One region of the Streptomyces sp. NPDC090032 genome, then DNA from elsewhere that is predicted to be linked to it. Evidence: riboswitches for the same ligand, from Rfam matches in the RefSeq annotation. Region 1 holds a riboswitch; the other holds the start of a gene.
The links. A riboswitch is a leader RNA that binds a small molecule or an ion and turns the genes downstream of it on or off. The one in region 1 is predicted to bind cyclic di-AMP.
Positions count from the first base shown of each region.

Region 1 (3,478 bases):
GGCGTCACGGACAGCCACCCGCGCTACCCGAAGCGGCTGCCGGCCGCCGTCCAGCAGGACAACGGGCGCGGCATGGTGATCATCCGCTGGCTGACCGCGGAGTGCGGCGGAAGCCTGTCGGTCCGGCCCACCCCCGAAGGCGGCAAGACGGTATGGATCGCCCTGCCGTGGACGGTCCCCGTCCCGCAGGCGTGAAGGGCGGCGGGTGCGAGACGGCTACGGGGACGGGGCGTCCGTCCCCTCCTGTGCCCGCGTGAGCGAGCGCCGCACGAGGCGCGGCAGTACGCCCCACAGACCAGCACAGACCGCAAAAGTGCACGCCCCCGCCGCGATGCCCGCCGCGCGCCCCGCGGTGACGTCCACGACGAGCAGCACGGACCCGGCCAGGGCGAGCATCAGCACGCTCAGGCCGGCCGAGGCGAGCCGCGAGGACATCTGCACGATCTCCGGCTTGGCGCCCTGCCGGAACAGCGCGCGGTGCAGTGCCGCGGGCGCCGTGAAGAGCGCGGCGGCGAGCACCGCGAGCAGCAGGGTCGCGATGTAGGTCGCGCGCTGCACGCCGTCGAGCGACGGGAACCTCGGTGTGAACGCGAGCGTCAGCAGGAACGCGAACAGGATCTGCACGCCCGTCTGGGTGACTCGCAGCTCCTGCAGCAGCTCGCCGAAGTTCCGGTCCGCGCGCTCCAGCCGCGTCTCGTGGCGGTCCTGAGGCCGGTCCTGAGCTCCGCTCGACGGGCCCGTGGCGCGTCGGGCGTCCTCGCCGCCTGCGGGTCGGTCCTCGTCCATACGACCACGAGTACCCCATCGCGCGGTTCCAAGGCGGACGGGGCGGGCGCGTGCACCCTGCGCCGCCTGACGGGTCCCCCAGGACCCTGGGGACCCGTCAGGCGGCGCCTAGGTCGTTGCGGACACGACCTAGCGCACGCGCCCGTACCAGACGCTCTTCGTCCAGATCCTCTCCAGTCGCACCACGGCACCGGTCTGCGGCGAGTGCCAGATCCTTCCCTTCCCGGCGTAGATGCCGACGTGGTAGATGCCGCGGCCCGCGTGGAAGAAGACCAGGTCACCGCGTTGGCGATGGGACGCGGAGACATGACGGGTCTTGTTGTACTGCTGGGCGGCGGTGCGGGGCAGTTTTTTGCCCACACGCTTGAACGAGTAGCGGGTCAGGCCCGAACAGTCGAACCTGTGGGGACCTGAGGCCCCCCACTGGTAGGGGCTTCCTTTCTTGGAGGCCGCGATCTGGAGGGCCTTGGTCGCCGGTGGCGCGGCTTCCGCTTGGGGCGCGGCTCCGGGAACCAGCAGGCTGCCACCTGTTACGGCGAGCGTGAGGGCCGAGGCGGTGCCGGCCCGGGTCAGCAGCGACGGGACACGATTGAGCGCAGTCATGCGCAACCCTTCGTCAGCCGCCTGTGAAGGATGACCTGTCGGATTCGGGCTGGCGAAGTTGCCCGGCCGCGAAGTGCGGCTTCACCCCAAGGACCGGCCCGGAAAACAGCTCCGGCGGCCCGTCGTGCTCGGGTCCTCCACTCCTGCCGATCCACTTCTGTCGACCTGGCATCCGTACGGCGGCAGGACTCGGCGTCCGCACGGACCGCCCCGCCGCGGCGGCGGGGGCTTGTCGTCGGAAGGGATCTTCACGCACGAACGCCGCGAACGCAGGGTCGAATCGGCCTTGTGTGAGTGTCCTCACGACTGATCTGTTCGGGTGGACAGCACTCCTTGCGACCTCGGAGCGGGGGTCCCAACGACGCCCGCACCAGCAGCGGAAGGCGAAATTCCGCACTCCGCGTACGCGTTCCGCGCAACTTTTCCGGTTCGCATGTGCGAGTGCCGGCTACTCCGTATGTGGGTACCTCTTCTGGTCCGTTTCGGCCCCGGCCCGGACAGTTCGCATCGAATCGACCGCCCCGGTCCCTAATGCACCGTCAATTGACCGTCTCCGGCGGCACTGTGACGCGTTGTGTCCTTCTTTCTCCGTCCAGGACCCGCAAAGCCCGAGCCAGCGTCGTCGCGTGGACCTCGCTCTCGCCCCGCTGATGCATGAGCGTCAGGGCGTCCCTGAGCGCCGTCGCCTTGCTGACGAGCGCTTGCGCGGCCCGTAGTCCGCCGTACGTGTGGTCGCTCCTGGCCGGGTTGATCCTGCCGAGCAGGTCGACCACCTCCAGGTAGCGGTCGAGGAGTTCGCACTCGGCGCGGGTCAGTGCGGGCAGCGGCGGCAGCTCGGGCGGCAGCATCGGCGGTTCACCGGGCGCCGGGAGCGGAACCGGACGTCTTGCGGTTCTCGATGACCCGGTCCACGAGCCCGTACTCCACGGCATCCTGGGCCCGCAGGATCGTGTCCCGCTCGATGTCGGCGCCGATGCGCTCGCGGCTCCGCCCGGTGTGCCGCGCGAGCAGTTCCTCCAGCTGGGCCCGCATGCGCACCAGTTCACGGGCCTCGATCTCCAGGTCGGTCGGCTGACCCTGCGCCGGCTCGGGCAGGCCGGGCTGCTGGATCACCACGCGCGCGCCGGGCAGCATGGCCCGCTTCCCCGGCGTCCCGGCGGCCAGGAGTACGGCGGCGGCGGAGGCGGCCTGCCCCAGGCACACGGTTTCGACCTCACAGCTGACGAACCGGATCGTGTCGTAGATCGCCGTCATCGCGCTGAACGAGCCGCCGGGGGAGTTGATGTACAGCGCGATGTCCCGGTCCGGCGCGGTGTACTCGAGGTGCATGAACTGTGCCATCACGTCGTTCGCGGAGGTGTCGTCGATCGGCGTCCCCAGGAACACGATCCGCTCCTCCAGGAGCTTGGAGTACGGATCGAGGGTGCGGTGCCCGGCCGAGGTGCGCTCGGTGAACTCGGGCAGGACATAGCGGGCGGAAGGTCGGGTCATGGCGCGTGCCTCCTTGAGCGCGACACGCGGTCGCTACTCGGTCGCTGCTTCTGTAAAAAATGTACAGGACGTACGGAGAGCGGAAAAGGCTGGAGGCGTGCGGAGCGCGAGAAAGGGGGCCGGCCCGCGCTCGATGCGCGTGGGCGGCCCCCTGTTACGTACTCCTGCGTCGTGGCTACCGGTCGCCGTCGTCCGTCCGGGACAGGCGCAGTGCGAGATGTTGCAGGAGGTCGGCGGACTTGATGTCGGTCCGGCCCGAGTCGTGCACCTCGGCCAGCTCGGAGAAAAGGAACGCGAACGCGCCCACCAGGGAGATCGTCACCGGCATCAGCGCCGCGATGGTCGCTTCCGCCGCCTCCTCCACGCTCGATTCCGCCGGGATCTCGATGGAGGGGAACACCTCTGTCACCAGGCGCCCGAGCTGGGCGTCCTCGGTGTCGATGTCGGGCTCGGCATCCTTGCTGAGCCTGCGCACCATTTCCTGGGTCTCGGTCAGGACGCCGATTGCGCGCAAGATGATCTCGCTCTGTTCCATGCGCGGAGCCTAGGCCGACGGGCCCCGCCGCGGGCGCTGTTCCGGGCGGGGCGCCGTCGGATC
Region 1 covers NZ_JBIVFF010000008.1:297,837-301,314, reverse strand. Annotated here, with positions in the region: gene ACIPWY_RS22255 (ATP-binding protein) at 1-195, shown strand, start outside; gene ACIPWY_RS22250 (DUF6328 family protein) at 217-786, opposite strand; gene ACIPWY_RS22245 (C40 family peptidase) at 916-1,389, opposite strand; cyclic di-AMP (ydaO/yuaA leader) riboswitch at 1,393-1,594, opposite strand; gene ACIPWY_RS22240 (hypothetical protein) at 1,929-2,237, opposite strand; gene ACIPWY_RS22235 (ATP-dependent Clp protease proteolytic subunit) at 2,245-2,880, opposite strand; gene ACIPWY_RS22230 (hypothetical protein) at 3,056-3,415, opposite strand.

Region 2 (3,478 bases), on a different contig from region 1:
ACCGGCTTCACCCTGAAGACCTGGGGCTACTGCCACGGACCGCTCACCGGTGACGACGGCCGTGCGGCCTCCGACCAACTGCTGCTCGCCAGCGCGTGGCAGAGCGGAGGGGGCAGAGCGGAGCGGGGCTCCGGCGGTACGGGCAGCCCCTCGAACGGTAAGGGCGTCACGGCTTCAACTGCAGCTTCTGCGCGGCGTCGGTCATCTCCTCCAGCAGCGCCTCGATGATGGTGGCGTGCCGGGAGCCGGACAGCAACAGCCGCTGGGTCCCAAGCTTTTGCGCCCACTCGACTTTCTCCGCGCACGCGGCAGGTCGAGCCGAGGGTCAGCTCCACGTCTTGCGGGTCGCGCCCCGCCGCCCGCGCCTCCTCGCGCACCAGGGTGATGGCGGCCTCCAGTTCCCCCGGCCAGGCCGAGCGCCTGGAACCCGTCACCGCGCCGCCCGGCGCGGCGGGCCGCGGCAGCCGAGTGGCCGCCGATGTGCAGCGGCACCCCGGAGGCTCGCTGCCGGTCGCGGTGTCGCCGCACACCTCGGCGAGGTGGTTGCCCACCAGGTGGAAGGTGCGGTCGAAGACGGTCAACTGGTCGAGTGTCCTTGCCAGTTCCTGCGGGCCGGTCCGCTCCCGCCCCACGGTGCCGTCCGGCTTGTGCACGATGAGTCGAGTCGCCCGTCGGTGGTGACAACGTCCACAAGAAGCAACGGACCCCTGCTGTCGATGGCGAGCGCGTAGGTCTCCACCAGGCGGCGCAGGGCAAGGAGGTCGTTCATCGACTCACCGCTGCCACGCTGCCAGCCGGCGGGAGACGAGTATGGGCCGGAGGCAGGACGACGGCCATGGCGCTTTCCCGATGGGTGGGATTGCGCGGCCGTACGCCCTGGCAGGTTCGGCGGCGCACCTTCGGCCAGGCGCTGTTGGCGCGCGTGGTGACACGGATGGGGACCCGGCCCGCTCCGACTGCCGGCGAGAGGGTGAACGTAGTGCCTTTCGAGAGCAGGCCGTCCGGGAAGAGCGGGACGTCAAGCCGGCCGCTGAGCACGGCGACGAGGAACGCCATGAGTGAGCCCGCCGGGACGGTTTGCCAAAAGACGTACTCGCCGTAGTCGCTCACCACGTTGGGGAACAGGTCCCGGGCAAGGCGGGGGACGAACCGCCCCCGCTCCCCGTTGCGTTCGAGTTGTCGCAGAAAGAGCCGGGCCCACACCGTCTCGAATTGACGCCCCGTCACTGTCGATATCCACCTCGATCTCGATCTCGACGGAACTGCCATGACCCGGATTCGACGCGACCTTCACTTTCGGGATCGGTGATCGGCGAGGAATCGCCATGTGCCGTCCCGCCCACGCTCCCGTGCCAACAAACAGGGCCTCCTGCGAAGGAAGGGCCGGGCACGGACAGTCCGACATTGATGGATTTATGTCCGTTTCGATACGCAATGCCCCCTCGGCGATATGTCCGTGTTTGCACATGAAACATACTTCTTGGCATGATTAACGACTTATACCAAGACTGGCCGAATTATGAGTTATTCACATGAAACGTCATGCTACGACACCCTCTTCGAGTCGCATTCCAACCTGCTTCCCATTCAGTGAAATGGGTCACGCCTACGGCTTTGGCCCCCAAGAACAGCCGAGCGCACTTCCGTTCTGCGCAAAGAGAGTTGAGCTTTTCGATCAAAGGAAGCTCGGGGTTCCGGTCGCTGGAAAGCAGACTCCTCGCATTCCAAATTCAAATTTTGGTCTTGTTCCCTCCGAGCTTTCTCGCTTAACGTCACGGTCAATCCGGACGGAACGCCGAATCCTGCCGCTGTCCGGAAGCACCCACTCACTCACACGCTCACGGCAGGAGCGGGGAACCCAGTTATGCCGCCGATCCGGATTCCGGAACGGCTCGGGGTGAAGTCGCATTCACAGTGCGGCCGGACATCTCCCGTCCGAACCCGACAGCTCACCTCGTAGGCGACGGAGAGGAATTCGTCATGCCTGCAAAGGGAAAGCACCGCCGCGCCAAGTCCAGCTCGCTCACCCGGGGCCTCGCCGCCGCAGGCACGGGCGGGGCTGTGCTCGTTCTCCCGCTGCTCGGCGCGACCGCCGCCAGCGCGGCGCAGGCCGACACGGCCGCCAAGCCCGCCGCGGCCTCGACGACCTACGTCGTCGTCGCGGGAGACTCCCTCTCCAAGATCGCCCGAGACCACTCGGTGAGCGGCGGGTGGAAGAAGCTGTACGACGACAACCGCAGCGTCCTCGGCGACGACCCGAAGCTGATCCACCCCGGCGTCAAGCTCACCCTCGGTAAGAAGGGCCCGGCCGAGTCCACGCAGAAGCCGGCCGCCACCAGGGCGTCCGCCGAGCGGGCGGACCGCTCCGAGCGCACGACCAAGCTCACCGCCGAGCCCGCCGTTGCCCCGGCGAAGAAGACGTACACCAACGACCTCGACGGCTGGATCAAGGAGTCGCTGGACATCATGGCCCAGCACGGCATCCCCGGCTCCTACGAGGGCATCCACCGCAACGTCATGCGTGAGTCCTCCGGCAACCCGCTGGCGATCAACAACTGGGACTCCAACGCTGCCGCCGGAACCCCGTCCAAGGGACTCCTGCAGGTCATCGCCCCCACGTTCGCCACCTACCACGTGCCCGGCACCTCGATGGACAGCTTCGACCCGGTCGCCAACATCACCGCCGCCTGCAACTACGCGGCCGCCCGGTACGGCTCGATCGACAACGTGAACGGCCCGTACTAGACCGCATCCCACCTCGTCCGAGTCTCCTGACGGACACAGCAGGGCGAGGCGAGGCCACCTTTGCACGAGATCCCGTCCGATCTGACCCATCGGACGGGATCTTGGCGTTTGCGGGTCCTGCTGGGGGCGGTATCCGAACGGGACGCAGCGGACGTCCCTCATCGCCCTGCCGGACGCCGCGGTTCAGCATGCGAACGACACGGCCGTGGGCTGCCGAGAGCGGCGTGTTCCTGAAATAGCGTGTCGCCATGATGCGTAGCGGTGGTCCTCAGGACTGTGGACCGGACAGGTCTGCGGCTTCGGGCCGGCCTCTGGCCCCGCTGCTCGCGGTCTGCGCGGGCTACTTCATGGTCATCCTGGACGTGACCGTCATCAACGTCGCCGTTCCTGTGATGGGGCGGGACCTGTCGACCTCGCTGACCGGGATCCAGTGGATCACCAACAGCTACACCCTGGTCTTCGCCGGCCTGCTGCTCACCGGCGGCGCGCTCGGGGACCGGCTGGGCAACCGCCGGATCTTCTGCATCGGGGTAGCGGTGTTCACCGTCGCCTCGGCGGGCTGCGGGCTGGCCCCGAGCACCGGGACCCTGGTCGCCGCCCGGCTGCTGGAAGGACTCGGTGCGGCACTGATCGTGCCCCCCTCCCTCGCTCTTCTCCAGCAGGCGTACCCCTCACCCGCCGAGCGTTCCCGGGCCTTCGGCCTGTGGGGCTCCATGGCAGGCATCGCCGCCTC
Region 2 covers NZ_JBIVFF010000019.1:74,282-77,759, forward strand. Annotated here, with positions in the region: gene ACIPWY_RS35935 (MerR family transcriptional regulator) at 1-16, shown strand, start outside; cyclic di-AMP (ydaO/yuaA leader) riboswitch at 1,784-1,976, shown strand; gene ACIPWY_RS35940 (transglycosylase SLT domain-containing protein) at 1,981-2,745, shown strand; gene ACIPWY_RS35945 (MFS transporter) at 2,997-3,478, shown strand, end outside.
Region 2: linked by a shared signal. The riboswitch ahead of ACIPWY_RS35940 (transglycosylase SLT domain-containing protein) and the one ahead of ACIPWY_RS22245 (C40 family peptidase) in region 1 are both predicted to bind cyclic di-AMP.